DNA from 2 places in the Micromonospora sp. NPDC004551 genome. Region 1 is predicted to be linked to the other one. Evidence: predicted binding sites of a transcription regulator. Region 1 holds the regulator's gene; the other holds the start of a gene.

Region 1 (15,292 bases):
TCGTGGGCGTACCAGTCGACCAGGTGCCGCTGCTCGGCCAGGGCCGCCCCCTTCACGAACACCGGCTCGCCGGCCGAGCCGTGGAGCACGGCGGCGAAGCCGCGGGTGAAGCCCGCCCCGGCCGGGCGGACCGTCACCGGGGCGCCGCCGAGCCGGTCGGCCAGCGCGTCGCGCAGCCCGGCCGGCAGCTCGGCCCACGCCGGCGGTCGGCTGTCGCCTCGTACGGCACTGGGGGCAGGGAAATCGCGCGCACCCGCCCATGCTGCCGCACCGGGACGTCGGTGTGCTCTGCCAGACTGCGAGGCCATGAGGACCGACGAGTTCTGGCAGTTGATCGACAGCGCCCGGGCCGGGGGCGGGGGCGAGGCCGCGGCGGTCGCCGCCCGCGCGGTCGCCCTGCTCGCCGAGCGGGACCCGGAGGAGATCGTCGGGTACGCCCACCACCAGCAGCGGGTGCTCGCCGCCTCCTACAAGGTCGACCTCTGGGGCGCGGCCTACCTGATCAACGGGGGCGCCTCGGACGACGGCTTCGAATACTTCCGGGGCTGGCTCATGACGCAGGGCCGGGCGGTGTTCGCCCGGGCGGTCGGCGACCCGGATTCCCTCGCGGAGCTGCCGCAGGTGCGGGCCGCCGCCCTCAGCGGCGAGGAGTTCGAGTGCGAGGACATGCTGGCGGTGCCCTGGGAGGCCTACCGGAAGGCCACCGCGGCCGAGTTGCCGGCGGACCGGGACCCGGTCCGGGCGCCGGATCTGAACGACTTCTGGGACTTCGACGACGAGGACGAGGCACGGCGGCGCCTGCCGAAGCTCGCCGCCCTCTTCGTCGAGCCGCCCGAGGAGTGACCGGAGGAGTGCCGGGGGAGCACCGGCGCGCCCCGGGCGACGTGGGAGCATAGAGGGGGCCGGCGGCGCGCCGGCCCGCTCACGTCAGCCGACCAGAACGGACCGCTGTGCCACCGACGCTCGATCCCGGCGCGAACGCTCCTGGTGCCACCGACCCGGCGCGCATCAGGAACTTCTGCATCATCGCTCACATCGACCACGGGAAGTCGACCCTGGCCGACCGGATGCTGCAGCTCACCGGCGTGGTCGACCCTCGGCAGATGCGCGCCCAGTACCTCGACCGGATGGACATCGAGCGCGAGCGCGGCATCACCATCAAGAGCCAGGCCGTGCGGATGCCGTGGACGATCCGCGAGGGCGACCGGGCCGGCGAGACCGCCGTCCTCAACATGATCGACACCCCGGGCCACGTCGACTTCACCTACGAGGTGTCCCGGTCCCTGGCGGCCTGCGAGGGCGCCATCCTGCTGGTCGACGCCGCCCAGGGCATCGAGGCGCAGACGCTGGCCAACCTCTACCTGGCGCTCGAGAACGACCTGCACATCATCCCGGTGCTCAACAAGATCGACCTGCCGGCCGCCCAGCCGGAGAAGTACGCCGAGGAGCTGGCCCACCTGATCGGCGGTGACCCGGCGGACTGCATCAAGGTCTCCGGCAAGACCGGTGAGGGCGTGCCGCACCTGCTCGACGAGATCGTCCGGCAGTTCGTGCCGCCCGTGGGCAAGGCCGACGCCCCCGCCCGCGCCATGATCTTCGACTCGGTCTACGACGTCTACCGCGGCGTGGTCACCTACGTCCGGGTCGTCGACGGGAAGATCAGCGCGCGGGACCGGATCAAGATGATGTCCACCGGCGCCGTCCACGAGCTGCTGGAGATCGGCGTCATCTCCCCGGAGATGGTCAAGGCCGACGCGCTCGGCGTCGGCGAGGTGGGCTACCTGATCACCGGCGTGAAGGACGTCCGCCAGTCCCGGGTCGGCGATACGGTCACCATCAACGCCAACCCGGCCAAGGAGGCGCTCGGCGGCTACAAGGACCCGAAGCCGATGGTCTACTCGGGCCTCTACCCGATCGACGGGTCCGACTACCCCAACCTCCGCGAGGCGCTGGACAAGCTCAAGCTGAACGACGCCGCCCTGGTCTACGAGCCGGAGACGTCGGGCGCGCTCGGCTTCGGCTTCCGCTGCGGCTTCCTCGGCCTGCTGCACCTGGAGATCATCCGGGAGCGGCTGGAGCGCGAGTTCAACCTCGACCTCATCTCCACGGCGCCGAACGTGGTCTACCGGGCCATCCAGGAGGACGGCCAGGAGATCGTGGTGACCAACCCGAGCGAGTACCCGACCGGCAAGATCGCCGAGGTGTACGAGCCGACGGTGCGGGCCACCGTGCTCACCCCGAACGACTACGTAGGCGCGGTGATGGAGCTGTGCCAGGGCCGGCGGGGCAGCCTGCTCGGCATGGACTACCTCTCCGCCGACCGGGTGGAGCTGCGGTACACGCTGCCGCTGGCCGAGATCATCTTCGACTTCTTCGACCAGCTCAAGAGCCGCACCAAGGGCTACGCCTCACTGGACTACGAGCCGTCCGGCGAGCAGGCGTCCGACCTCGTGAAGGTCGACATCCTGCTGCACGGCGAGCCGGTGGACGCGTTCAGCGCGATCGTGCACAAGGACAAGGCCTACACCTACGGCACGACGATCGCGGCGAAGCTGCGCACACTGATCCCACGCCAGCAGTTCGAGGTGCCGATCCAGGCCGCCATCGGCAGCCGGGTGATCGCCCGGGAGACGATCCGCGCCATCCGCAAGGACGTGCTCGCCAAGTGCTACGGCGGTGACATCAGCCGGAAGCGCAAGCTGCTGGAGAAGCAGAAGGAGGGCAAGAAGCGGATGAAGATGGTGGGCCGGGTGGAGGTCCCCCAGGAGGCCTTCATCGCCGCGCTCTCCTCCGACTCCGGCGACGGCAAGGCCCCCGGTAAGAAGTAGCCCCAGTCGGTCGGAACGGCCGGTGTCCCGCTCGCCCGGGGTGCCGGCCGTTTCGCGTACCCGATGAAGATTTTTCCTCGCCGGCCGGAACCGCTCCCACCTGCGTGATCACCGGCGGGCGGGCGCGTGCCCGGCGGGCGGCGCGGGAAGTGGGGCGGTTTGGGTTTTCGGCGGGTCGGGCACTTACCGGTCACGACAGGAACCACACAGACCGTGTGAAACTTCTTAGAAGGAGAAGGACCGTGGATCTCACCGTCTGGGGCATCATCACCGCGCTCGTCGTTGGTCTGATCGTCGGCGCGCTGGGCCGCCTGGTCGTTCCGGGCCGCCAGAACATGCCGATTTGGCTGCACATGCTGATCGGCGTCGGCGCCGCGCTGCTGGGCACCGTCCTGGCCCGCGCCATGGGCATCGCCACCGAGACCGCCGGTATCGACTGGATGGAGCTGCTGGTCCAGGTCGTGCTGGCCGCCATCGCCGTGGCCCTGGTGGCCGGCGTGGGTCGCCGCCGCAGCGTCTCGCGCTACTGACGCACCTCGCCACGCGCCTCAGCGGGCGCCCGACCGGCCGGTCGGGCGCCCGCTGGCGTTTGCGCATTGAACGCGGTCAGGCTGCCAATGGTCGGACGGCCGCTTTCCGTGCGCCCGAATAAGGCAAAGAAAGCCCAGCTCAGAGCCGTTGCGCGTAATTCGTCACCGGAGTCGGTTTGGATTTTCGGCGGGTCGGGAACTTAGCGGTCACGACAGGAACCACACGACATCGTGTGACTCATTCAAGAGAAGGAGGGCGACCGTGGAGCTCACCGTTTGGGGCATCATCACCGCGCTCATCGTTGGTCTGATCGTCGGCGCTCTGGGCCGCCTGGTCGTCCCGGGCCGCCAGAACATGCCGATGTGGCTGCACATGCTGATCGGCGTCGGCGCCGCGCTGCTGGGCACGATCGTCGCCCGGGCCTCGGGCTTCGCCGACACCGCCGGCATCGACTGGCGGGAGCTGCTGCTGCAGGTCCTGTTCGCCGCCATCGGCGTGGCGCTGGTGGCCGGTGTGGGTCGCCGCCGCGGCGTCTCGCGCTACTGACCCCCGGCACCGAAACGCTGCAGCGGGCGCCCGACCGACCGGTCGGGCGCCCGCTTCCATCTCCCTGAGCTGCCCGGACGGCACCCCTGCCGTCCGGGCCTTCGGCTGTTGTACGGTCGCCACGGCCGCCCGCCGCGACTACCCCCTGTTGTAAAGGAAATTTTCCTACTAAGGTGCGGCGGAGAAGGTTAGTGCCAAACGGCCCCGAGGGAGATATGGCGTGAACAGGTGGAAGCGGCTGGCCCCGGTCACCGCCATCGTGGCCTCGGCCGCGATGGTGCTGTCCGGGTGCGGTGGCTCCGGCGACGACGACAAGGCCGCGGACAACAGCAAGCTGACGGTCTGGATGATGGGTGAGGGCGGCGACGCCCAGACCAAGTTCCTCGACGGCGTCGAGGCGGAGTTCAAGAAGAAGCACCCCGAGACCGACGTCGTGGTGCAGTACATCCCCTGGCTCGAGGCGCCGAAGAAGTTCCAGGCCGCCCTCGCCGGCGGGGAGGGCCCGGACGTCACCGAGCTGGGCAACACCGAGACCCAGGGCTGGGCGGCGCAGGAGGCCCTCGCCGACGTCACGGAGAAGTTCAACGGCTGGTCCGAGGGCAAGGACATCCTTCCCGACCTGGTGAAGAACGCCCAGCTCGACGGCAAGCAGTACGGCGTCCCGTGGTACGCCGGCGTGCGCGCCATCTACTACCGCACCGACTGGTTCGCCGAGGCGGGCGTGAAGCCGCCGACCACCTGGGACGAGCTGGTCACCGCCGCGAAGACCGTCCAGGCCAAGAAGCCGGGCACCTACGGCATCGCCCTGCCCGGCAACTCCGAGCTGCCGTTCTACTCGTTCCTCTGGGCGGCCGGCGCGGAGATCGCCACCAAGGACGGCGACAGCTGGAAGTCCGGCTACAACACGCCGGAGGCGCAGAAGGCCGTCAAGTTCTGGACCGACCTGGTGACCGTGCACAAGGTGGCCCCGCCGGCCGCCGCCGCCTGGAACGAGGTCGACGCCCGCACCCAGTTCGCGACCGGCAAGGCCGCCATGGCGTTCGCCGGTAGCTGGCAGGGCGGCGCGATGAAGAAGGACAACCCGGACATCGAGAAGGTGTGGGGCACGTTCCCCATCCCCGGTCCGGACGGCAAGGCCGCGCCGGCCTTCGCCGGCGGTTCCGACATCGCCCTCTGGAAGGACAGCAAGCGGCAGGCTCTCGCCTGGGACTACCTGACCGTGCTGCTGAGCAAGCAGAAGGACCAGGAGTTCGCCAGCAGCCTCGGCTTCTTCCCGGTCTACAAGGACCTGGTCAGCGGCGGCAACTACGCCAACGACAAGGTGATGGCGGCGTTCGCCACCGCCATGCAGAACACCAAGCTGACCCCGCTCACCCCGAAGTGGGTGGAGGTGAGCCGGACCAAGACGGTGACCCAGGCCATGAACAGCTCGGTCATCAAGGGCCAGAAGACGGTCGAGAAGGCCACCGCCGACGCGGCCACCGAGATGGAAAGCATCCTCAACGCCAAGTGACCACGCTGACCGAGGCCACCGGCGAAGCCGTCGCGCGGGAGACCCCCGCGCGGCGGCGCCGCCGTGTGGACCGCCTCCCGTACCTGTTGCTCCTGCCCTGCCTGGCGATCATCGCGGTGCTGCTGCTCTGGCCGCTCGGCCAGGTCGTGATGATGTCCTTCTACAAGCTGGACAGCGTCCGGCAGCTGCGGGGGGACCGCGAGTGGCCGTGGGTGGGCCTGGCCAACTACGCGCAGATCCTCGGCGACCCGTTCTTCCGGACGGTGCTGCGCAACACCGTGCTCTTCGCCGTGGCCAACGTGGTGCTCACGATGATCCTCGGCACCCTGGTCGGGCTGCTGCTCAACAAGCTCGGCAAGAAGATGGCCACGTTCGTGGCGAGCTGCGTGATGCTGGCCTGGGCCACCCCGGCGCTGACCGGCACCATCGTCTGGAAGTGGATCTTCGACGACACCAGCGGCCTGGTGACCTGGCTGTTCAACAAGCTTCCGGACGGGCTCTCCACGGCCGTGTTCGGGCGTAGCGACTGGACCGGCTACGGCTGGTTCAACGATCCGCTGCTGTTCTTCGGCATCCTGACCCTCGTGGTGGTCTGGCACTCGTTCCCGTTCATCGCGGTCAGCGTGCTGGCCGGGCTGAAAAGCGTGCCGAGCGAGCTCCAGGAGGCCGCCCGGGTGGACGGCGCCGGCCCGTGGCGGGTCTTCTGGTCGGTGACCTTCCCGATGCTGCGGCCGGTCTTCGGCATCCTCGTGGTGCTCTCCACGATCTGGGACTTCAAGGTCTTCACCCAGCAGTTCGTGCTGGCCGGCGGCACCCAGGACCGGTCGACGTTCATGCTGTCGATCTACTCGTACGCGGAGGCGTTCTCGCCGCCGCCGAAGTACGGCCTGGGCTCCGCGATCGCCGTCATCCTCACCCTGATCCTGCTGGTGGTGACCGGCGTGTACGTCCGTATGGTGCTCCGGCAGGAGGACGAGTCGTGAAGAAGATCGCCCTCAACGGGGCCGGCCTGCTGGTCGCGCTCTTCGCGGCCTTCCCGGTCTACTGGATGGTCGCCACCTCGCTGAAGCCCAACAAGGAGATCTTCTCGGCCACGCCGCGCCCCGTGCCGGCGGAGCCGACCCTGGAGCACTACCGGGAGATCCTCACCGGCAACCTGATCCCGGGCGTGACCTTCACGGACTTCTTCCTCAACAGCGCGCTGGTCGCGGTGGCCACCGTGCTGCTGAGCGGACTGGTCGCGCTGCTCGCCGCGACGGCGGTGGCCCGGTTCCGCTTCAAGCTGCGCACCACCTTCCTGATCCTGCTGCTGGTGGTGCAGATGATCCCGCTGGAGGCGCTGGTCATCCCGCTGTTCCTGATGATCCAGCGGCTCGGGCTCTACAACACCCTGCCCAGCCTGATCCTGACCTACCTCGGCTTCTCGCTGCCGTTCGCGGTCTGGATGCTGCGCGGCTTCGTGGCCGCGGTGCCCAAGGAACTGGAGGAGGCGGCGGCGATCGACGGGGCCAGCCGGGCCCAGACCTTCCGCAAGGTGCTCTTCCCGCTGGTCGCCCCCGGCCTGGTGGCCACCAGCATCTTCTCCTTCATCACCGCCTGGAACGAGCTGATCTTCGCGTTGACCTTCATCAACGACCAGCACAAGTACACGCTTCCGGTGGCCATGACGTTCTTCTTCGGGCGGGACGACACCGCCTGGGGCTCGGTGATGGCCGCCTCGACGCTGTTCACGCTGCCGGTGGTCGTCTTCTTCCTGCTGGTCCAGCGCCGGATGGTCTCCGGCCTGGTCGCCGGGGCGGTCAAGGGCTGAGCGGTCCACCCGGCGCCGGGCGGAACCCGTTTCCCGGCGCCCGGTGGCGGCCCCTAGGCTGACCGCCATGACGGGCAGGCTGGCGGCGGTGAACATCGGCGGGGTGACCGAGGCGGCATGGGCGGGCGACCCGAGCGGCCGCAGCGGCATCGACAAGCGGCCGGTCGACGGCCGGGTGGCGATCCGGTTCGGCGGGGTCACCGGTGACTTCATCGGCGAGCGGGCCCACCACGGCGGCCCCGACCAGGCGGTCTACGCGTACGCCGAGGAGGACGCCGGCTGGTGGGCCGGCGAGCTGGGCCGGGCGCTGCGGCCGGGCGCCTTCGGCGAGAACCTCACCACCTGGGCGGTGGACGTCACCGGCGCCGTGATCGGCGAGTGCTGGGCGGTGGGCTCCGCCGTCCTCCAGGTCACCAAGCCACGTACGCCGTGCCGCACCTTCGCCGGCTTCTGGGGCATGCCCGACCTGATCAAGCGGTTCACCGAGCACCGGGCGCCCGGGGCGTACCTGCGGGTGCTGCGCGAGGGCGACGTGGGCGCGGGCGATCCCGTCGAGGTGGTCGACCGGCCGGCGCACGGTGTGACGATCGGCGAGGTGTTCCGGGCGACCACGCTGGAGCCGGAGCTGCTGCCGCGCCTGCTCGACGTGCCGGACCTGCCGGAGTCGCTGCAGGCGAAGGTGCGCCGCCGGCTGGGGCGGGTCGCCTGACCGACGGGTCAGGCCGCGGCGAAGACCTCGGCCAGCACCTGGGTCGCGGGATCGCCCTTCACCCGGGCCCAGGTGCCCTGCTCGGCCGTCCACTCCAGGCCGCCGAAGCGGACCCGCTTCACCCCGTGGTCGTCGGCGTGGGAGACCAGCCAGTGGGCGTACCGCCAGCCGTTGCGGGTGTCGGCGGCCGGCACGGTCAGCCCGGTCAGGTCGGTGCCCGAGTTCAGCTCCGGGAGACCCCAGTCCAGGGCCAGGCTCTGCATCAGGGCGCTGGCGGCGGCCGGGCCGCGCATCGTCGGCGTCGGGCCGACCGTGCACGCCACCGCCCCGGTCGCGTTGCCGAGCAGGGCCCGGGTGAGCACCTGCGACTCGTCCGCCCACTTCTCGTACGCCTCGGGGTAGGCCGACCGCTGCACCCGCTGGGCGGCCTCGGTGACCCGCAGCTTCTCCCAGCCCTTGACCTTCTTCAGCGCGGCGTAGAACTTCGTCGCCGCGTAGCGCGGGTCGCGGATCTCCTCGGGGGTGCCCCAGCCCTGGCTCGGGCGCTGCTGGAACAGGCCGAGCGAGTCCCGGTCGCCATGCGCGATGTTGCGCAGGTGTGACTCCTGGTAGGCCGTCGCCAGCGCCACGACCACGGCCCGCTCAGGCATCTTGCGCTGCACGCCGATCGCCGCGATGGTGGCCGCGTTGGCCATCTGGTCGGCGCTGAGCACGACCTCGCCGTCGGCCTGGACGGTGCAGGTCCGGCTCGCCGTCGGCAGCCGCAGGTGGTGCCCGAACTGCTTCGCGACGAACCACACGCCGAGCAGGGCCAGCACCGCCACCACCACACCCGATGCCACGATCGCCGCTCGCGCTCGCACCCGCACCCCCTGTCCCGACAGCCCGCCAAGCGTACGTCGTTCACTCCCGTGTCCGGGTCGGCCGACCGGACGGCTCCCGCTGCGTCACCGCCCCGGCACGCGCCGCTTCCGGGGGCCCCGACCTCAGTCTCCGGCGGGCACCCAGGCCGCGGGCCGCTTCTCCCGGAACGCGAGTACGCCCTCCCGGCCCTCCTCGGAGAGGAAGTACCCGGTCGAGAGGGTCGCCAACTCGGCGATCTCGGCCCGCAGGTCGGTGGCGGCCGGCCGCCGCAGCAGCTCCTTGGCCCCGGCGAGGGCCTTCGGGGCGCCCTTCACGAGCGAGGCGCAGTAGCGCTCCACCGCGGCGTCCAGCCCGTCCGCCGGCACGGCCGCGGTGACCAGGCCGATCTCGGCGGCCCGCCGGCCGTCGAAGGTGTCGCCGGTCAGGTACAGCTCGGCGGCGGCCCGGGGGTGCAGCCGCGGCAGCACGGTCGCTGAGATCACCGCGGGGATCACCCCGATCCGGACCTCGGTGAAGGCGAACGTGGCCTCCTCGGCGCAGACCGCCAGGTCCGCGGCGGCGATCAGGCCCAGCCCGCCGGCCCGCGCCGGCCCGGCCACCCTCGCGAGCACCGGCTTCGGGCACTCCCGCACCGCGACCAGCACGTCGCCCAGCATCCCGGCCGGCACCGACCCGCTGGCGTACGCGGCGGCGGTCTCCTTCAGGTCGGCGCCGGAGCAGAACACCGGGCCGGTGTGGTCCAGCACGATCGCCCGGACCGCGTCGTCGGCCACCGCCGCGGCCAGCCCGGCCAGCAGCTCGGTCATCAGCGGGGTGGAGAGCGCGTTGCGGTTGTGCGGGCTGTCCAGGGTGAGGGTGGTCACCCCACGGGCCGTGGCGACCCGCACGAGAGCGTCCGGAGAGGTCATGCCGGGCACACTAGTGGCCATGCCCGGCGTCCTTCCAGAAGGCGAACCCATCCCGCGCGACGGGGCGCTGCCCGCTGCCGCCCGCCGCGCCGTCGGCGCGCGCGGCTTCGGCGTGTACGTGCACGTCCCGTTCTGCGCCAGCCGGTGCGGCTACTGCGACTTCAACACCTACACGGCGGCCGAGCTGGGCGGCGGTGCCAGCCGCGAGACCTACGCCGACACCGTGCTGGCCGAGCTGGCCCTCGCCGGCCGGGTGCTCGGCGACTCCCCGCCGCCCCGGGTCGACACCGTCTTCGTGGGCGGGGGCACCCCCACCCTGCTCGCGGCCGACGACCTGGCCCGGATCCTCGACGGCATCGACCGGACCTGGGGGCTGGCCGCCGACGCCGAGGTGACCACCGAGGCCAACCCCGAGACGGTCACCCCGGAGTCGCTCAAGACGCTGCGGGCCGCCGGCTACACCCGGATCTCGCTGGGCATGCAGTCCGCGGCCCCCGGGGTGCTGGCGATCCTCGACCGGCAGCACAGCGCCGGCCGGGCCACCGCCGCCGCGCTGGAGGCGCGGGACGCCGGGTTCGACCACGTGAACCTGGATCTGATCTACGGCACCCCGGGGGAGAGCGCCGAGGACTTCGCCGCCTCGCTGGACCAGGTGGTCGCGGCGGGGGTGGACCACGTCAGCGCGTACGCCCTGATCGTGGAGGACGGCACCCGGCTGGCCGCGCGGATGCGCCGCGGCGAGCTGCCGTACCCCAGCGACGACGTGGCGGCGGACCGCTACCTCGCGGCGGAGGCGGCCCTCGGCGCGGCCGGCTTCTCCTGGTACGAGGTCTCCAACTGGGCCCGCTCCGACGCGGCCCGGTGCCGGCACAACCTGCTCTACTGGACCGGTGCCGACTGGTGGGGCCTGGGCCCGGGGGCGCACAGCCATGTCGGCGGGGTGCGCTGGTGGAACGTGAAGCACCCGACCGCGTACGCCCAGCGGCTGGCCGCCGGGGAGTCCCCGGGCCTGGCCCGGGAGGTGCTCACGCCGGACGAGGCGCACATGGAGGACGTGATGCTGCGGCTGCGGCTCGCCACGGGTCTGCCCCTGTCCGGGCTCGACGAGGCGGGCCGGGCGGGCGCCGAACGGGCTCGCGCCGACGGCCTGCTGGACCCCGGGGCGTACGCCGCGGGACGGGCGGTGCTCACCCTGCGCGGCCGGCTGCTCGCTGACGCGGTCGTGCGCGACCTGCTGCCCTGACCGGACCGGCCGGCCCCCCGGGAGGGAGCCGGCCGGGGCGGGTCACTTGATCAGGCTGGCCGACATCGGGTAGCGGTAGAGCTGCCCCTCGTTGGCCTTCACCCCGGCCAGGATGCCGAAGATGATGCCGACGAGCATCGCGCCGAAACCGATCACGAAACCGATCAGGATGCAGGCGAGGATCCAGCCGACCAGCGCGATGATCGACCAGATGAGCTGGAAGTTCAGCGCGGCGATCGCGTGCGCGCGGACGGTCGGCGACTGGTTGCCGCGGGCGAGCAGGGCGATCAGCGGGGCCACCCAGCCCAGTACGCCGCCGCCGACGAACATCCCGGCCGCCCCGCCGAAGTGCGCGACGAGGGCCCAGGTCTTGTCGTCGTTGTTGGCGTAGCCGGCGGGCGGCCCGTAGGCCCCGCCGCCCGGGTAGCCGGCGCCCGGCGCCCCGTAGCCGCCCGGCGGGGGATAGCCGCCCGGGGGCGGGTAGCCGCCCGACGGCGGCTGGCCTCCGGGAGGCGGCGGATAGCCACCGGGCGGGGGATAGTCGCCCCCCGCCGGTGCCCCGGACAGTGGTGCGGTGGGAGGCTCGGCGGCCGACGACGAGCCGAACGGCGCCGACGGCGGGGTCGGCTCCGGCGGCGGTGCGCCGGAGTCCCCCGCTCCGGGAGGGCGAGGAGGTTCAGTCATGGACGTCACGGTAGGTCCCGGAGGCAAGAGCGCACCAGAGCGAGATCGCCCGGGATGTCCGGCTGTTCGGCTCTGGCGGGCCGACTGTGCGGCGGGCCGCACCCGCGGTGCGCCGCTGATCATCGCGTCGGCGGGCCCGCCGACGTAGACTGGCACTCGCTACAGTCGAGTGCCAGACGCCCGGCGGATGCCGCGCGCCGGGGCGGACGAGGTGCGTCAGGAGGTGTGGAGATGGGTCTCGACGACCGCAAACTCGCCGTGCTGCGCGCGATCGTCGAGGACTACGTCGCCACGCAGGAGCCGGTCGGCAGCAAGGCCCTGGTCGAGCGCCACCAGCTGGGCGTCTCCCCGGCGACCGTCCGCAACGACATGGCGGTGCTGGAGGAGGAGGGCTACATCCGGCAGCCGCACACCAGCGCCGGCCGGGTGCCCACCGACCGCGGCTACCGCCTCTTCGTCGACCGGCTCTCCCGGGTCAAGCCGCTCAGCCCGGCCGAGCGCCGGGCGATCGAGCGCTTCCTGGTCGGCGCCGTCGACCTGGACGACGTGGTGCACCGCACGGTCCGCCTGCTCGCCCAGCTCACCCGGCAGGTCGCCGTGGTGCAGTACCCGAGCCTGGCCCGTTCCAAGGTGCGCCACCTGGAACTGGTGCCGATCTCCACCACCCGGCTGATGGTCGTCATGATCGCCGATACCGGCCGGGTCGAGCAGCGGCTGGTCGAGCTGCCCGGGCCGGTGGCCGCCGAGGACGTGACCGACCTGCGCCGGGTGGTCAACGAGAAGCTGGTCGGCAGCCGGCTCTCGGACACCCCGCCACTCGTGCAGGCCCTCGTCGACGAGTCCACCCCGCAGCTGCGCCCGGCCATGGCCACCCTCTCCAGCGTGCTGCTGGAGACGCTGGTCGAGCGGCACGAGGAGCGCATCGCGCTGGCCGGCACGGCCAACCTGACCCGGGGCGGCCTGCTCGACTTCCAGGGTTCGCTGCGACCGATCCTCGAGGCGCTCGAGGAGGAGGTCGTGCTGCTCAAGCTGATCGGGGAGGCCGAGCCGAGCACCACCCGGGTGCTCATCGGCGACGAGAACGAGATCGACAACCTGCGCGCCGCCTCGGTGGTCAGCACCGGGTACGGCCCGGGCAGCACCATCGTGGGTGGTCTCGGCGTGCTCGGCCCGACCCGGATGGACTACCCCGGCACCATCGCCACGGTGAGGGCCGTGGCACGCTACGTGGGCGAACTGCTGGCCCAGAACTGACCAGTCAGGGCCGTCGGCCGGCTCCGGCCGACGACCGGCGCAACGCGAGACGAACATGAGGACACCGAACGCAGTGGCCAGGGACTACTACGGCATTCTCGGCGTGAGCCGGGACGCCTCCGACGACGAGATCAAGCGCGCCTACCGCAAGCTGGCGCGGCAGTTCCACCCGGACGTCAATCCGGACCCGGAGGCACAGGAGAAGTTCAAGGACATCAACGCCGCGTACGAGGTCCTCTCGGACGATCGGAAACGGCAGATCGTCGACCTGGGCGGCGACCCGCTCGCCCCGGGCGGCGGTGGCGCGGGTGCGGGTGGTCCGGGCGGGGCCGGCCCGTTCGTCGGCTTCCAGGACATCATGGACGCCTTCTTCGGCGGGGCGGCCGGCGGCAGCCGCGGCCCGCGGCCGCGCACCCGGCCGGGCGCCGACGCCATCCTGCGGCTGGAGCTGGACCTGAACGAGACGGCGTTCGGCGTCGAGGCGCCGATCACCGTCGACACCGCGGTGCTGTGCACCACCTGCTCCGGCGCCGGCACCGCGGCCGGCACCCACCTGGCCACCTGCGAGGCGTGCGGCGGCCGGGGCGAGGTGCAGTCGGTGCAGCGGACCTTCCTCGGCCAGGTGGTCTCCGCCCGGCCGTGCACGGTCTGCCAGGGCTACGGCACGACCATCCCGCACCCCTGCCCGACCTGCGCGGGCGACGGCCGGGTGCGCACCCGGCGCTCGCTCACCGTGAAGATCCCGGCGGGCGTCGAGGACGGCATGCGGATCCGGCTGGCCCAGCAGGGCGAGGTCGGCCCCGGTGGCGGCACCGCCGGCGACCTCTACGTCGAGATCCACGAGCGGCCGCACGACGTCTACTCCCGCAAGGGCGACGACCTGCACTGCCGGGTCACCGTGCCGATGACGGCGGCCGCGCTCGGCACCCGCCTGACCATCAAGACCCTCGACAGCGAGGAGACGGTCGACGTCAAGCCGGGCACCCAGCCGGGCAGCACGCTGCGGCTGCGTGCCCGGGGCGTGCCGCACCTGCGCGGCACCGGCCGGGGCGACCTCTACGTCCACCTCGACGTGCGGACCCCGACCAAGCTCGACGCCGACCAGGAGCGGATGCTGCGCGACTTCGCCAAGACCCGTGGTGAGGAGGTCGCCGAGCTGACCAAGCAGGGCGGCTTCTTCTCCCGGATGCGCGACGCCTTCAACGGGCACGCCTGAGGTGTCGGCGCCGCTGTTCCTGGTCGAGGCGCTGCCCACCGGTGACACGCTGACGCTGGACGGCCCCGAGGGGCATCACGCGGCCACCGTGCAGCGGCTGCGCGTCGGCGAGGAGCTGCTGCTGGCCGACGGGCGGGGCGGCACGGCCGGCGCGGTGGTCACCGCCGTCGGCCGGGGCACCCTCGATCTCCGGGTCACCTCCCGGGGGTACGCCGACGCGTCCGTCCCCCGGCTCGTCGTGGTGCAGGGCATCGCCAAGGGCGACCGGGGCGAGCTGGCCGTGCAGGCGATGACCGAGGTCGGGGTGGACGAGATCGTCCCGTGGGCGGCGTCCCGCTCGGTGACCCAGTGGCGGGGTGACCGGGGCGCACGCGCCCGGGAGAAGTGGGCGGCGACCGCCCGGGAGGCGGCCAAGCAGGCCCGGCGCCCGTGGCTGCCGGTGGTGGCGGGCACGCCCGACGAGTCCACCGCCACGGTGGCGCGGCGGATCGCCGGCGCGGCCGCCGCGTTCGTCCTGCACGAGGAGGCCGAGGAGCGGCTGACCACCGCCGCGCTGCCCGAGACCGGCGAGATCGTGCTGGTGGTGGGCCCGGAGGGCGGTATCGCCGACACCGAGCTGTCCGCCTTCGAGGAGGCCGGTGCCCGTCCGGTCCGCCTGGGCCCGTCGGTGCTCCGTACGTCGACGGCCGGCGTGGCCGCCCTGAGCGTCCTGTCCACCCGCCTGTCCCGCTGGTGAACGGAACGCCGCCTGCACTCTCGTTGTTGATCAAGAGGTTTGCGTCAGGATCCGGCCGGATTCCGACGCAAACCTCTTGATCAACTCGGACGGGCGGCCCGGGCGGCCCGGGCGGCCCGGGCGGTGGGCGCGGTGGGCCGTCAGGTGCGGAGGTAGGACGCGCCGTTCAGGTCGACGATGGTGCCGGAGGCCCATTCCGCCTCGGGGCTGGCCAGCCAGTGCACCGCCGCGGCGATCTCCTCGGGGCGGGCCACCCTGTTGAACGGGGACTGGGCGCGGATCGCGTCGCCCCGCTCGCCGCTGAGGTGGGTGGTGGTCATGTCGGTCGCCACGAAGCCCGGCGCGACCGTGGCCACCGCGATGCCGTACGGGGCCAGGGCCAGCGCCAGCGACTGGCCGAGCGCGTTCAGCCCCGCCTTGCTCGCCCCGTACGCGGGCTGCTCCGGCTCA
Region 2 (15,292 bases), on a different contig from region 1:
CACAGCCTGGCGATCCTCCGCTCGACCGTCGGGGAGAAGGGCGCCCTGACCGCGGGCGTCTACTCGACCGACGAGGCCGTGCTGGACGCGGCCGAGGCGGCGGCGATCGACGCCGGCGTGCACCTGTCCTGCAACCTGACCGGCGGCGTGTTCGTCAACCAGTCCGCGGCGTTCTCCGACTTCCACGGCTCCGGGGCGAACCCGGCGGCGAATTCGGCGCTGACCGACGGGGCGTACGTGGCGAACCGCTTCCGCATCGTGCAGAGCCGTAGGCACGTCTGATCCTGCGGTGGTGCACCCGACCTCGTCGTTGTGGTGAGTGCCCTCGTCGGTGGAACGTCATGGAGGTCGAGCCGAGCTTTTGACCTCCATGGCGTTTCACCCAGGCTGTGGTCAGGCGGGGCGGCGCATCTGGAGTTCGTGGAGTGACGGGATGCGCGGGTGCGGGACGCGTGCGCCGGTGTCCACGAAGCCCAGCTTCTCGTACGCCCGGCAGGCGCGGTCGTTGCCGACCACGACCTCCAGCATGAGTTCGGGCCGGCCGCACGCCCGGGACCAGGCGGCCACCTCGTCCACCAGCGCGCCGAGCAGCCCGCTGCCCCGCCAGGTGGGCGTCACGTAGACGGCGTAGATGAGGGTCAACCCCGGCTCGTCCGGGGCGACCGTGCCGCCGGCGTGGCCGACCAGGCGGCCGCCCGGATCGGCCACGAACTGCGCGTTCTGTTCCCCCTGCGAGACGGCGGCGATCCGGGCCGCGTACTCGGCGTGCGGCCGGGCGGCGGCCTCGGCCACGGTCTCCAGGAACGCCAGCGGGGAGTCGGCCAGCATCTCCAGCCGGAGCGCCCGCATCCGGGCGGCGTCCGCCGGACGGACCCGGCGGACGGTGGTGGTCGTGGTGGGCGCGCTGGTCATGTCGCATGCATACCGGAAGGGCGCGTACCCGCGCCCGGCCGGGCCCGCATCGCGACCGGAATATGCCCGATTTGTGGTCGTGCGCGGTCGTCACTCCTCGTGTAGCGTGCGATTTCGGTCACCCGATTCAGCGGCCGTCACCGATCGCCGAACCGGTGACTGGCCGGTGCCGGTCCGCCGGTTCCCGGGGTTGTGGAACGCCGCGCAGAGTGAGGAAGTGCACCGTGGCACAGGGCACCGTGAAGTGGTTCAACTCGGAAAAGGGCTACGGCTTCATCGCCGTCGACGGCGGGCAGGACGTCTTCGTCCACTTCTCCGCGATCGAGATGGACGGCTACAAGGCGTTGGACGACGGCCAGCGGGTCGAGTTCGAGATCGCCCAGGGCCAGAAGGGCCCGCAGGCCGAGCGGGTCCGCGTCATCGCCTGATCCTTCGTGCGGCCGCCGCCCGATCGGCGGCCGCGACACCCCGACGAGGGGGCTGCGGCGCAGGCCCGCGCCGTGGAAGATCATGAGCCGTTCCAGCCGTCGCTGCTGAGGAGGGTTCATGTCCGACCTGCCCCCGTCGGGTTCCGCCGAGCCGGTGCCCCCGGCGTCGCCCGGTGCGCCGGTCGACCCGACCCGGCCCACGCCGCCGGCCCCCGAGCCGGCCCCGGCGTCGGGGCATGCGGTCGACCCCACCCCGCCCGGGTCCCCCACCCCGGCTCAGGCGGTCCGGCCGGCCGCCCCCGGTGACAGCGTTGTGCCGGCGCAACCCGGCCCGTCCGCCGCACCCGGCTCGCCGGTCACCCCCGGCGGGTTCGCCGCGCCCGGCCAGTCCGACACCGGTGGGCAGCCCTGGGGGCCATATCCGGTGGATCCGGCCGGGCCGCCGCAGGGCTGGACCTGGCCGGCGGGCGCCGCTCCGCTGCCCGGCGCGGCCTACCCCGGCCACCCGCTGCCCGGCGGAACCTACCCGGGCCACCCGATGCCCGGCGCCGGCTACCCCGTGCCCGGCCAGCCGTATGGCTGGCACCCGGGTCTCGACCCGCAGGACCCGCTGGTCACCCCGCCGCACGCGGGCATCGGCGCCTGGTTCAGCCGGTGCGGGGGCGCGCTGCGGCGCGGCTGGCGCCAGCTCCTGCCGATCATGCTGCTGACCCAGACGGTCCCGGCGGCGGCGATCGCGGTCATCTCGCTCGCCCTCGCACCGACCGAGCAGCCGGTCACCGGCCCGGACGGCGCCCCGGTGCTGCCCAGCGGCTACTTCGAGCACGTGTTCGCCTTCTACGGCGCGGTGCTGCTCGCCGCCCTGATCTTCGGCCCGCTGCAGAGCACCGGCTGGGCCGCCGGCACCTGGGTGGTCGCCCGCCAGGCGGCCGGGGAGCCGGTCGGTGTCGGCGCCGCCCTCCGCTACGGGCTGCGCCGCGCCCTCGGCCTCTGGGGCTGGACCATCGTGGCCTCGCTGCTGATCGCGGTCGGCGCCTGCTTCTGCCTGCTACCGGGCCTCTACGCGGCGTTCGCTTTCGCCCTGTTCGGCCCGATCTATCTGTTCGAGCGGCAGGAGCCGATCGGCCGGGCCTGGCGGATGTTCCACCAGCGGTTCGGCATGGTGCTGGGTCGGGTGGCGCTGGTCATCTGCGTGCTGATCGCCGCGGCGGTGCTGGACGGCGTGCTCGGGCTGATCAACCAGCTCGTCTTCGGCGTGGATCCGATGGCCGCTGCGGGCACCGCGGCGGGCGCCGTGGCGCTGGCCGTGGCGGGCGCGGTGCTGGCCACCCCGGCCTATCTGGCGCAGCTCGTCGGGCTGGTGGCGACCTACGCCGAGCAGCGGGCGCAGGAAGGCCCGGTGAACGCCGCCCGACTGGCCGCGGAACTCGGCTGAGCGGGGGCAGTGTGCTTGCACTCGGCTAGGGAGAGTGCTAAACAAGTCATTGGCACTCGCGTACGGTGAGTGCCAATGGTCGGGACGGTAGGGCAACGGTCGCGACGGTCGTCAGATGGCGCCGGAGCGGCACGGGGCCGGTCGTCGCGGGCTGTCCGGCCCGACCGAGGAGACGTCGTCGTCGCCAGGTGGCGACGTCCCCAAGGTGCGTACACCAGACGGCCCATCCGGGGAACCCTCGGATGGCCCGTGAGTGTCCAGGAGGACAACGCCGTATGGCCAAGATGATCGCGTTCGACGAAGAGGCGCGCCGCGGCCTCGAGCGGGGCATGAACCAGCTCGCCGACGCCGTGAAGGTGACCCTCGGCCCCAAGGGCCGCAACGTCGTGCTCGAGAAGAAGTGGGGTGCCCCCACCATCACGAACGATGGTGTGAGCATCGCCAAGGAGATCGAGCTCGAGGACCCCTACGAGAAGATCGGCGCCGAGCTGGTCAAGGAGGTCGCGAAGAAGACCGACGACGTGGCCGGTGACGGCACGACGACGGCGACCGTCCTGGCCCAGGCCCTGGTCCGTGAGGGTCTGCGCAACGTGGCCGCCGGCGCCAACCCGATGGCCCTGAAGCGGGGCATCGAGGCCGCCGTGGCCAACGTCTCGGAGGAGCTGCTGAAGCTCGCCAAGGACGTGGAGACCAAGGAGCAGATCGCCTCCACCGCCTCCATCTCCGCCGCCGACCCCAGCGTCGGTGAGATCATCGCCGAGGCGATGGACAAGGTCGGCAAGGAAGGCGTCATCACCGTCGAGGAGAGCAACACCTTCGGCCTCGAGCTTGAGCTCACCGAGGGCATGCGCTTCGACAAGGGCTACATCTCCGCCTACTTCATGACCGACCCGGAGCGTATGGAGGCCGTCTTCGACGACCCGTACCTCCTGATCGTCAACAGCAAGATCTCCTCGGTGAAGGACCTGCTCCCGATCCTGGAGAAGGTCATGCAGTCGGGCAAGCCGCTGCTGATCATCTCCGAGGACATCGAGGGCGAGGCCCTGGCCACCCTGGTGGTCAACAAGGTCCGCGGCACCTTCAAGTCGGTCGCCGTCAAGGCGCCGGGCTTCGGTGACCGCCGCAAGGCCATGCTGGCCGACATCGCCATCCTCACCGGTGGTCAGGTCATCAGCGAGGAGGTCGGCCTCAAGCTCGACGCCGTCAGCCTCGACATGCTGGGCCGCGCCCGCAAGGTCGTGGTGACCAAGGACGAGACCACCATCGTCGACGGTGCCGGCGACGCCGAGCAGATCCAGGGTCGGGTCAACCAGATCCGGGCCGAGATCGAGAAGAGCGACTCCGACTACGACCGCGAGAAGCTGCAGGAGCGCCTGGCCAAGCTGGCCGGCGGTGTTGCGGTGATCAAGGTCGGCGCGGCCACCGAGGTCGAGCTGAAGGAGCGCAAGCACCGCATCGAGGACGCCGTCCGCAACGCGAAGGCCGCCGTCGAGGAGGGCATCGTCCCGGGTGGTGGCGTCGCGCTGGTGCAGGCCGGCAAGACCGCCTTCGACAAGCTGGACCTGGCGGGCGACGAGGCGACCGGCGCGCAGATCGTCAAGATCGCGCTGGACGCCCCGCTGCGGCAGATCGCCGTCAACGCCGGCCTCGAGGGTGGCGTCGTCGTCGAGCGCGTCCGCAACCTCGACCCGGGTCACGGCCTCAACGCCGCGACCGGCGAGTACGTGGACCTGCTGGCCGCGGGCATCATCGACCCGGCCAAGGTGACGCGTTCCGCCCTGCAGAACGCCGCCTCGATCGCCGCGCTGTTCCTCACCACCGAGGCCGTCGTGGCGGACAAGCCGGAGAAGACCCCGGCCGCCCCGGCTGGCCCGGGTGGCGGGGAGATGGACTTCTGAGTCCTGCTCCACCCAGCACGCCGAAGGGGGCGGGCCGCGTCAGCGGTCCGCCCCCTTTCCGTATGTCTCAGGCCGTGTCTCTCAGGTCGGCAGTCGACGTTGGTTGCGTCGCTTGTGCGCCCGGTCGTAGGGCGGCGTGAGCCGGATGGGTTCGTCCACCGGTTGCAGTGGTTCCTCGGTCGGCGGCCCGTCGGCTCCGGTCATCTCCGCGAGCTGCTCGGCGTCGCCGAAATCGAGCCGGTCGAACGGCAGCTGGCCGGGAAGCTCGCCGACCGGTCGCCAGCTCGGTGGCTGGTCGTCGGTCCGTTCGTCGTCCGTGGTCATGCCCGCCTCCTCTAATCCCCGACCGTAGGGGCCGGTCGATGCCGGGGAGGGCGAACGGCGTTATTGCCGTCTATGTAACTTTAGTTACTTCTGTCCGTTAAGTTCCTTCCGGTAAAGGAAGAACACCCGCTCGATCCGCGCGCCCGCCGCCCCCGAGTAGAACGGCACCGGGCCCACCCAGCCGATCTGCGCCGCCTCGATCCCGGCCGCCGCCTGGTCGCGCAGGCAGCGCCGGAGCAGCACGCCGCCGATGCCCGAGCCCTCGGCCGCCGGGGCGGTCCCCATCGGCCCGAACCAGCTCGGCCGCGACGACCCGTACGCCGCGAAGCCCAGGATCTCCCCGTCGCGCTCGGCCAGGTGCGCGCCCGCGTGCGGCCGGCCGACCGACCCGGCCAACTCGCCGTCCCAGGCGCCGCCGAAGGTGGCCCGGGCGAACCCGGCCAGCGCCGGCAGGTCCGCCGGTTCGGCCCGGCGGACCGTGACGCCCCGCCCGGCCAGCCGCTGCTCGGCGGCCTCCGTGGAGCGGAGCGCCGCAGAGCCCTCGCTGAGGTCGGCGGTCATGTTCCAGGCCGTCCGGTCCTGCCGGTAGCCGAGCCGCAGCGCGGCGCAGACCGCCGGGGTGTAGCGCACGTCGATGCCCGGCCAGGCGTAGTGCGGCGGGTTCCCGGCCAGCAGCAGCTCGTCCGCGCCGAGCCCGGCGAGCCGGGCCTCGGCCTCGGCCAGCAGGGAGCCGCCGATCCCCTGACGGCGCTCCTCCGGCGCCACGGCAGCCAGGTCGACGTGACCGAGCCGCGCGTCCCGCCCGGACAGCGAGCCGACCAGCACCCCGACCAGCGCGCCGCCACGGACCGCGCCCAGCCGCAGCACCGGCCGGTCGGCCGCCGCCCGGTCGGCGAGGCTGCCCACGATCGCCGGCGCCTCGGCGGCGTCCTCCGGCAGGTCCAGGGCGCGCCGGCAGAGTTCCACGACCTCGGGCAGGCGGTCCGGACCCAGCTCGATGATCTCCACGTCCATGGACGCCGACCCTAGGTCATCCGCAGGCCATTGGACAGGGTTGTTAACCGAGGTTCGCGGCCCGCGCGGCGCGGACCGCCGCGTACGCGTCGACCAGGCCGGCGCCGACCAGGTTCCGGGCGCCGCCGCAGGGCGCGTCGGTGGGCGCCGTGGCCGGGGTGGCCGTCTCGGCCAGGATCCGCCGGGTCCGGTCCAGGTCGCCGACCAGCGCCGGGTTGGCCGACCACATGAGCGCCACCACGCCGGCCACCTGCGGGGTCGCCATCGAAGTGCCGTCCAGGGTGGCGTAACCGCCCCCGGGGTACGCCGACGGCACCCCGGCGCCTGGCGCCACCAGGTCCGGCTTGGCGGCGCCCCCGGCGGCCGGCCCCCGGCTGGAAAACTGGGTGAGCCGGCGGGCCCGGTCGACCGCACCGACCGTGAGCACGTCCGGGTACGGCGCCGGCGGGTCCGCGATGGAGCCGCAGTACGGGCCGGTGTTGCCGGCGGCCACCACCACCAGGATGCCGGCCGCGGCCAGCGCGGCGGTCGCCGGGCGCAGCGCCCCCGGGTCGCAGCCCTCGACCGGCGGGCAGCCCCACGAGTTCGTCAGCACGTCCGGCGCCCGCTGCGGCCGCCCGTCGGTGAGCGGATCCCCGCCGGGCGGGAACGGGGCCAGCATGAACTGGAGGCAGTCGAGGTAGCGGGCCGGGCTGCCCAGGTTGCGGTCCAGGTTCACGCAGCCGACCCAGCTCGCGCCGGGGGCCACCCCGATCCCGTTCCGGCCCACCGCGCTGCCCACCGTGTGCGTGCCGTGGCCGCCCCGGTCGGCCGGCGTCCGGCGGTGCTCCCAGGGGTCGTACCAGGAGTCGTCGCCACCCCGGAAGCCGGCGGCCAGGGCCGGATGCCGGCCGTCCACTCCGGAGTCCGAGCTGCCCACCACCACGCCGGCGCCGGTCACGCCCAGCTCCGACCAGACCCGGTCCGCGCCGATCAGCGAGACGTTCCAGGTCGGACCGGTCGGGGCCGGCACGGTGCCCCGGGTCGGGGGTGCCTCCGCGGGCAGCGGCCGCAGCCGCTGGCTGACCAGCACCCGGGCCACCTCGGGCCGGCCGGCGAGCCAGGCCCGGACCTCCGGCCCGCCGTCCGTCTCGATGGCGTTGACCAGGTAGTACGGCGTCGGGTGCAGGCGCAGCCGGGTCAGCTCGCGGCGCAGGTCGCCCTGGGTCCGCCCGGCCGTGGCCACGAGCCGCCGGTAGACCTCGGCCGCCCGGGCGTCGCGGCCGGCCCGGCCGGGTGCCCCGGCGGGAATGCCGGTCAGGTCGGCCTGCTCGCGGAGCACCACGAGCAGCCGCTCCCCGTGCAGGCCGGGCTGGCCGGGGACCGCGTACACCACGACCACGGCGGCGAGCAGGGCCGCGGCCGTCACCCCGGCCAGGCCGCGCCGGGGCCCGCGGGCGCGGGGCCGGGCGAGGAGCACCCCGTACCCGACGGCGAGCAGGACCGCGACGGCGAACGCGGCGCCGGTCGCCCCCGCGACCCAGAACGGGACGTCGCGGCTGGTCGCCAGCAGGACGGTGACCTCTTCCGGATCGGCGAATGCCAGCGGCCCGAGCAGCGCGAGACCGACCAGCCAGCGCACCGGCCGGCGCCCGGCCGGACGCCCGGCGCGCCGGGCCGCCGCCTCCAGCGCGCCCAGCACGAAGCCGAGGGGCGGCAGCAGGAGCAGCGCCGGCAGTTGCGCCCCGGACTGGCCGGCCCCGGCGCCCAGCAGCGCCAGGGTCACCCCGGCGACCAGCCCGCCGACCAGCACCAGCCGGGCCGGCCGGGGCGGAGTGCCGACGGCGAACGCGGCCCAGAACGCGGGGCCGAGGAGCACCGCGGCGAGCGCGCCGAGCGCGGCGGCCGCGAGCGCGGCGAGCAGGGTCTCCAGGGCGCCGCCCAGCGCGCCCACCCAGGCCCACGGCAGCAGCGACGCCAGCCCGGCGGCCACCGCCAGCAGCGTCACGGGCCCGAACCGCGCACCCCGGCCGCCGGAAGCGGCCGCACCGTCGCGCCGACCACCTGGCGCGCCGCCCGGCACCCGCGCGGTATCGGAAGCCGGGGCGGCGCCGGCACCCGGGGCAGTGCCGGGAGCTGGGGCGGCGCCGGGAGCCGGGGCACTGCCCGGAGCCAGCGCGCCGCCAGGAGCCGGTGGAGCGGCCGCGCGGCGGCCGGCCAGCCGGTCGAGGACCAGGGCGAGCAGGGCGGCGGCCGCGGCCAGCGCGGCCAGGTACGCCTCGTGGTGCACGGGCGGCAGCGCCCGGAGCAGGGTCAGCGCGCCGAGCGCGAGCGTGCCGGCCAGCCAGGCGCGGCCCGTCGCCCGGACCGCCGGGGAGCGGGGGAGCAGCGCGAGCGCCAGCGTGGGCGCGCCCACCAGCAGCACGGTGACCAGCGCCACCACCGGCCAGACGGCCACCGAGCGGTCCTGGCCCGCGACCAGCACGAGCTGGTCGACCACCCAGCCGACGAGCTGGCCCGGCAGCGTGACGAGCACGGCCCAGGCGCCGGTCACCACCGCGGCGACCACCGGCCACGGCCCGGTGTCGCGGCGAGCGGGACCGAACGGGGGTACGGGAGCGGTGGGCGGGCCGGGCTGCATGGCCCTCACCGTACGGCCCGGCGGGTAGGTGCCGCCGACGACGGGCGACGGTTACGGTGGACGGGTGCGCGACCCCAACGTGTCCCGATCCGTGGCCGGTCAGCTCTCCGTCGAGCGCCGCGCCGATGACCTGCGCCGGCTCCGCGCCGAGCGGTTCGACGTGCTGGTCATCGGTGGTGGTGTGACCGGGGCGGGTGCCGCGCTCGACGCCGCGTCGCGTGGCCTGAAGGTGGCGCTGGTGGAGGCGCGCGATCACGCCGCGGGCACCTCCAGCCGGTCCAGCAAGCTGATCCACGGCGGCCTGCGCTACCTGGAACAGCTGGAGTTCCACCTCGTGCACGAGGCGCTGACCGAGCGCGGCCTGCTCGCCACCCGGCTGGCCCCGCACCTGGTGCGCCCGGTGCCGATCCTGGTCCCGCTCCCCGCCGAGGGCGGGCTGCGCGACCTGCCCCGCCGGCTCTTCCGCCGCTCCTACTACGGCGCCGGCGTGGCCGCCTACGACGTGTTCGCCGGGGTGTTCGGCGGCGGGCGCGGCATGCCGCTGCACCGGCACCTGACCCGGGAGGGCGCGCACCGCATCTTCCCGAGCCTGCGGCCGGACCGGCTGGCCGGTGCGATCCGCTACTACGACGGCCAGGTCGACGACGCCCGCCTCGTGGTGACGCTGGCGCGCACCGCGGCCAGCCTCGGCGCGACCGTGGTGACCAGCGCCCGGGCGGTCGGCCTGATCCGGCAGGCCCGGGAGGTCACCGGCGTCCGGGTGCGTGACCTGGAGGCGCCCGCCGGCTCGCCGGACGCCGAGTTCGAGGTACGCGCCCGCACCGTCATCGCCGCGACGGGCGTGTGGAGCGACGACATGTCCCGGATGCTCAACGACGTCGGGCTGCGCCCCGGCTTCCGGGTCCGGGCCTCCAAGGGCGTGCACCTGGTGGTGCCCCGCTCGGCGATCACCGGCGAGGCGGGCCTCATCCTGCGCACCGCAACCAGCGTGCTGTTCGTCATCCCGTGGGGTGGCCACTGGATCATCGGCACCACCGACACCGACTGGCGGCTGGACCGGTCCCATCCGGCGGCCACCGCCAAGGACATCGACTACCTGCTGGAGCAGGTCAACACCGTGCTGGACCGCCCGCTCACCACCGACGACATCGAGGGCGTCTACGCCGGGCTGCGCCCGCTGCTCGCCGGCGAGGCGGACTCCACCTCCAAGCTCTCCCGGGAGCACGCGGTCATCGAGCCGATGCTCGGGCTGCTACTGGTGGCCGGCGGCAAGTACACGACCTACCGGGTGATGGCCTCCGACGTGGTCGACCGGGCGGTGCACCGGCTCGGGTGGACCCGCCCGTCGCGCACCGCCGACCTGCCGCTGCTCGGCGCCGACGGGTACGCGGCCATGTGGCGGGACCGGGCCGACCTGGCCCGCCGGCACGGGGTGCCGGTCGGGGTGGTCGAGCACCTGCTGGAGCGCTACGGCACCCTCACCCTGGACCTGCTCGCCCTGGTCGAGGCGGACCCGCTGCTCGGTTCCCCGCTGGCCGGCGCACCCGAATACCTGGCCGCCGAGGTGACGTACGCGGCCCGTGCCGAGGGGGCGCTGCACCTGGAGGACGTGCTGACCCGGCGTACCCGGATCTCCATCGAGACCAGCCACCGGGGCCTGGAGTCGGCGGAGCACGCCGCGGAGCTGATGGGTGCGGTGCTCGGCTGGGACGAGGCGACCCGGGCCCGCGAGGTGGCCCACTACCGGGCCCGGGTGGAGGCCGAGCGGCAGTCGCAGCTCATGGCGGACGACGTGGCGGCCGACGCGGCCCGACTGGGCGCGCCGGACGTGCGGGGCTTCGCGGCGGACCGGGGGGCCGACGGCGACAGTGTGGCGTCGTCTTCCCGGTGACCCGTCGGTAACGTCTCTCCGGAGGGTTCCGGCCTTACCTACGGAAGTGTAGGTTTCCCGGCGTGGTTCGCCCATCCTGGTCGCGCGTCCGTGCTTTGTCCGTCGGCGTCCTGCTGGCGACCGCCCTGAGCGGCTGCTCGCTCTTCGATCGGGCCGAGGGCGCCACCACGCCGGACGGGCCGGGCGCCGCCTCGCCGACCCCGGACGGGCGGCGGGTCTCCCTGGTGCAGCAGCTCGGCGCGGCCGGGCCGCCGCGCACGCTGGAGGTGGACCCGGCCGGGCGGTGGCAGTGCCGTGACTGCGCGGGCGACGGGGTCGACTCGACGGGGGTCCTCACTCCCGATCAGGCGCAGCGGTTGCAGCGGATGCTCGCCGACCCGGCCCTGGCGGGGGAGACCGACGAGGCGCGGCACTACAAGCAGGGCTGCATCGACGCGCTGACCTCGACGCTGCTGATCCCGCCGGGGCTGACCATCACCATCCAGGACTGCCCGGGTGAGCCGAAGCCGCCGGTGGCGTACGAGGTCCTGCTGCTGATCACTCAGGCCACCCCGGCGGAGGACAAGAGCTGAGGCGTCAGAGCACCTTGCCGGGGTTGAACAGCCCCGCCGGGTCCAGCGCCGCCTTGATGGCCTGGTGCACCCGCACGCCGACCGGGCCGATCTCCCGGGCCAGCCAGTCCCGCTTGAGCAGGCCGACGCCGTGCTCGCCGGTGCAGGTGCCGCCGAGTTCCAGCCCGAGCCGCATGATCTCGTCGAACGCCCGCCGCCCGCGCGCCAGGCCGGCCGGGTCGGCCCGGTCGACCACGATGTTCGGGTGCATGTTGCCGTCGCCGGCGTGCCCCACGACGCCGATGGGCACGTCGCACTCCTCGGCGATCCGGGCCACCCCGTCGAGCAGCGCCGCCAGCGCGCCCCGGGGCACCGCCACGTCGTCGATGACCAGGCCGCCGTTGCCGCCGGGGAAGGTGTCGGCGGCGAACTTCTCCATGGCCGGGTGGGCCAGCCGCCGGGCCTGGAGCAGGGCGGCCGCCTCCTCCGCGTCGGTGGCGGCGTAGACCTCGTCGGCACCGGCCGCCGTGCACACCCCGGCCAGCCTGGCCAGGTCGTCGGCGGCCCGGGAACCGGTGTCGACGGCCGCCAGCAGCAGCGCCCGCGCGTCGGTGCGCAGCCCCATCGGCCGGTACGCCTCGATGGCCCGCAGGTGCGTGCGGTCGAGCAGTTCCAGCAGGCTGGGGGTGAGGCCGCGCTCGGCGATCCCGGCCACCGCGGTGCCGGCCGCCGCCGTGGTGGGGAAGACCGCGACCAGGGTCAGCGACTCCTCCGGTGCCGGCCGCAGCGCCACGGTCACCTCGGTGACCACCCCGAGGGTGCCCTCCGAGCCGACGAAGAGTCGGGTCAGGTCGTAGCCGGCGACCCCCTTGGCCGTGCGCCGGCCGGTGCGCAGCACCTCGCCGGAGGCGAGCACCACCTCCAGCCCGAGCACGTACTCGGTGGTCACGCCGTACTTCACGCAGCACATGCCGCCCGCGTTGGTCGCCACGTTGCCGCCGATGGTGGACGACTCCCAGGAGCCGGGGTCGGGCGGGTACCAGAGCCCGTGCGCGCGGACCGCCCCGGCCAGCACCGCGTTGACCACGCCGGGCTGCACCACGGCGATCCGGCTGACCGGGTCGACCTCCAGGATCCGGTCCATCGCCACGGTGCTCAGCACCACCGCGCCGTCGACCGCGTTCGCCGCGCCCGCCAGCCCGGTCCGCGCCCCCTGCGGCACCACGGGTACGCCGTGCCGGCCGGCCGCGCGGACCACGGCCACGACCTCCTCGGTGCTGCGCGGGCGGACCACCACGAGCGGGCTGCCCGCCGCGCACAGGTCGGCCTCATCCCGCTCGTGCAGGCGCAGCAGGTCGGGGTCGGTCAGCACGGCGGCATCGCCGAGCGCGGCCCGCAGGTCGTCGACGAGGGGATGGGCGGCCATGCCGGGAAGGCTAGGTCGTGCCGGCGGGGATGACCAACCGGCGTACCGTTGGTCGCCATGCTCTACGTGGACCCGCCCTCGGTGCCCTCGCGGGGGCGGCTCTGGTCGCACCTGGTCAGCGACGTCTCGTACGCCGAGCTGCACGCCTTCGCCGAGGCGCTGGGCGTGCCCCGGCGCGGCTTCGACCGGGACCACTACGACCTCCCGGCCGAGCGCGTCCCGGTGGCCGTCTGGCTGGGCGCCCGCCTCGTCCCCTCCCGCGAGATCGTCCGGCTCCTCCGCGCCGCCGACCTGCGCCGCCCCAAGCCCCGCGCGGTCCCCGCCCCGGCCGGCCCGGGGGACGCCGGGGTCAGCTCAGGGTCGCGAGTTCCCGGGTGAGGTTGGCGCGGGCGCGGTCCTCCCAGCGGGTGTGCGGCTCGGGCAGCCGGTAGAGCCGGGGGAGGGCCAGCAGGGCGGTCAGCACGGCGGCCCGGCCAGCGCGGAAGTCCGGGTCGGGGACGTGGGCGTACTCGCGGCGGACGGCGGCGGCGTAGCGGTCGTAGTCGGCGGGCAGGGCGGCCAGGACCGCCAGGTCGGCGTCGCAGAGCAGGGCGCCGTCCGGGTCGTCCGGCCCGACCGCGTGACCGGCGGTGAGCAGCACCAGCCGGCGTACCCCGGTCACCGCCTCCGCCGGCAGCCCGGCGGCGGCGAGCAGGTCCCCGGCCAGCTCGGCGCTGGCCCGCTCGTTGGCGTCGCCCCCGGCGCGCGGGTCGTAGACCGCGTCGTGGCACCACGCCGCCAGCCGGACCAGGTCCGGGCGGCGGGCCGACCCGGCGTACGCGTCGACGACGTCGAGCACCGCCCGCAGGTGGGCCACCGTGTGGTAGTGCCGGTGCGGCTCCCGCCAGCCGGCCAGCAGCCGGGCCCCGGCCCGTTCGACACCGGCCGGGTCGGTGGCCCCCGCCGCCCGGGCCGCGTCCCGCCACCGTTCGATCAGCTCGCCCACCCGGTGCAGTCTGCCCCACCGCGGCCGGTTCGCAGGATTCACCTCGGGCGGGGCGGGTAGTACCGGCCATGGCCGTGGCCCGGGACCGACGACCGAGGTTCTTCCGGCGTACCGCTTTGCGTGAAGGACTGGTCGACGTCGACGGGGCCCGCATCTCGGAGGCCGTGGAGCAGCTCCGGCGCCGGGGCAGGGCCACCCTGCACGACCGCATGCACCGCGTGCGTACGGCCACCGGCCTGGCGGTCCAGGCGGGCCTCGCGGCCGGGCTGGCCTACCTGGTCTCCCACCGGCTGCTGAACAATCCGCAGCCGGTGTTCGCGCCCATCTCGGCGGTCGGCACCCTGGCCGCGTCGGTCGGCCAGCGGTTCCGCCGGACCGTCGAGCTGATCATCGGGGTGGCCGTCGGGGTCTTCGTCGGCGACCTGCTCATCTACTTCCTGGGCACGGGCGCCTGGCAACTCGGCCTCGTGGTGACCGCGGCGATCCTGTTGACCATCTTCGCCGGGGCGAGCGTGGCCATCGTGATCCAGGCCGCGGCCACCGCGGTGCTGATCGTGACGCTCAGCCCGTCCACCCAGAACCTGGAGTTCCCCCGCTTCGTCGACGCGTTCATCGGCGGCGGCATCGCGCTGGTGGTCACCGCGATCCTCCTGCCGCTCAATCCGCTGCGCGTGATCAACCGGGCGGCCCGGCCGGCGCTGGACCTGCTCGCCGGGCAGCTCGACATCTGCGCGGAGGCGCTGCGCAGCCGCGACCGGGGTGCGGCCCAGGAGGCGCTGTTCCGGCTCCGGGAGAACAAGGAGGAACTGGCCGCGCTCGGCGAGGCCATCGAGGGGGCCAAGGAGACCATCACGATCTCACCGGCCCGCTGGCACCGGCGGGGCGAACTGACCCACTACGCCGAGGCGGCGGAACCGATCGACCGGGCGATGCGGAACAGCGGCACGCTGATCCGCCGCTCGGTCACCATGATCGAGGACGAGGAGCCCGTCCCCGAGCCGATGCCCGACTCGATCGCGCACCTGGCCGAGTCGGTACGGCTGCTGCGGCACGAGTTCGCCGTCGGGGAGGAGCCGGAGAAGGCCCGGGAGCGGTCGCTCCGCGCGGTCAGCGAGGCCGGCCGGGCGTACGCCGAGGGGGTGGGTTTCTCCGGCAGCGTGGTGATCGCCCAGGTGCGTACCACGGCGAGCGACCTCCTGGTGGCCTCCGGCATCGAACAGGAGGACGCGAACCGCCTGGTCCGCCAGGCGTTCGGCGAACGGGAGCAGCGCTCCGGCGAGACCACCGAACAGAACCCGGCGCCCAAACCCCCCACGGCCCCACCGGTCGGCTGACCCCCGGCACCCACGCACCCGGGCGGGGCGGACGGTGGTCAGGGGAGGGTGGCCAGGGCCGTCAGGAGGGCGTCGACGTCCGACTCGGTGGTGCCCAGGCCCAGGCTGGCGCGCAGGGCGGTCGGGGGGAGGTCGCGGCGGTCGCTGCGGGCCGCCGCCTCGGTGAGCAGGCGGCGGGCGAGCGGGTGGGCGCAGAACAGCCCGTCCCGGACGCCGATCCGGTGCGCGGTCGCCAGGTGGGCGGCCACCTCGGCGGAGTCCCGGCCGGGGACCACGAAGCTGACGATGCCCACCCGGGGCGCGTCCGGCCCGAACGTGCGCAGCTCCACCACGTGCGGCAGTGCGGCGAGGCCGGCCCGGAGCCGGGCCAGGAGCGCCTGCTCGCGGGCGTGCAGGTCGTCCCGGTCCGCGTCGGCCAGCGCCGCGCACACCGCCGCCAGCGCCACCGCACCGAGCAGGTTCGGGGTCCCCGCC

Evidence for each region. The regulator HrcA, encoded in region 1, represses chaperone genes, less so after heat shock. The targets are predictions, from matches to a motif close to GGTTNGCACNCTCNNNNNGAGNGTGCNAACC.
Region 2: the regulator HrcA is predicted to act here: its motif matches at 2,823-2,853, upstream of groL (chaperonin GroEL).

Annotation. Positions count from the first base shown of each region.
Region 1 covers NZ_JBEXLM010000036.1:33,301-48,592, reverse strand. Annotated here, with positions in the region: gene ABZW14_RS29865 (aminoglycoside phosphotransferase family protein) at 1-188, opposite strand, end outside; gene ABZW14_RS29860 (DUF4240 domain-containing protein) at 307-843, shown strand; gene lepA (translation elongation factor 4) at 951-2,828, shown strand; gene ABZW14_RS29850 (GlsB/YeaQ/YmgE family stress response membrane protein) at 3,071-3,358, shown strand; gene ABZW14_RS29845 (GlsB/YeaQ/YmgE family stress response membrane protein) at 3,621-3,905, shown strand; gene ABZW14_RS29840 (sugar ABC transporter substrate-binding protein) at 4,126-5,418, shown strand; gene ABZW14_RS29835 (sugar ABC transporter permease) at 5,415-6,401, shown strand; gene ABZW14_RS29830 (carbohydrate ABC transporter permease) at 6,398-7,228, shown strand; gene ABZW14_RS29825 (MOSC domain-containing protein) at 7,296-7,937, shown strand; gene ABZW14_RS29820 (hypothetical protein) at 7,946-8,806, opposite strand; gene ABZW14_RS29815 (enoyl-CoA hydratase-related protein) at 8,924-9,709, opposite strand; gene hemW (radical SAM family heme chaperone HemW) at 9,729-10,952, shown strand; gene ABZW14_RS29805 (DUF4870 domain-containing protein) at 10,995-11,636, opposite strand; gene hrcA (heat-inducible transcriptional repressor HrcA) at 11,868-12,890, shown strand; gene dnaJ (molecular chaperone DnaJ) at 12,964-14,106, shown strand; gene ABZW14_RS29790 (16S rRNA (uracil(1498)-N(3))-methyltransferase) at 14,108-14,842, shown strand; gene ABZW14_RS29785 (SDR family oxidoreductase) at 14,983-15,292, opposite strand, start outside.
Region 2 covers NZ_JBEXLM010000025.1:46,607-61,898, reverse strand. Annotated here, with positions in the region: gene paaN (phenylacetic acid degradation protein PaaN) at 1-282, shown strand, start outside; gene ABZW14_RS25480 (GNAT family N-acetyltransferase) at 394-912, opposite strand; gene ABZW14_RS25475 (cold-shock protein) at 1,137-1,340, shown strand; gene ABZW14_RS25470 (hypothetical protein) at 1,459-2,775, shown strand; gene groL (chaperonin GroEL) at 3,051-4,673, shown strand; gene ABZW14_RS25460 (hypothetical protein) at 4,755-4,997, opposite strand; gene ABZW14_RS25455 (GNAT family N-acetyltransferase) at 5,082-6,011, opposite strand; gene ABZW14_RS25450 (S8 family serine peptidase) at 6,055-8,631, opposite strand; gene ABZW14_RS25445 (glycerol-3-phosphate dehydrogenase/oxidase) at 8,696-10,522, shown strand; gene ABZW14_RS25440 (hypothetical protein) at 10,585-11,094, shown strand; gene ABZW14_RS25435 (FAD-linked oxidase C-terminal domain-containing protein) at 11,099-12,499, opposite strand; gene ABZW14_RS25430 (DUF4031 domain-containing protein) at 12,557-12,877, shown strand; gene ABZW14_RS25425 (metal-dependent phosphohydrolase) at 12,849-13,484, opposite strand; gene ABZW14_RS25420 (FUSC family protein) at 13,559-14,818, shown strand; gene ABZW14_RS25415 (aminotransferase class V-fold PLP-dependent enzyme) at 14,857-15,292, opposite strand, start outside.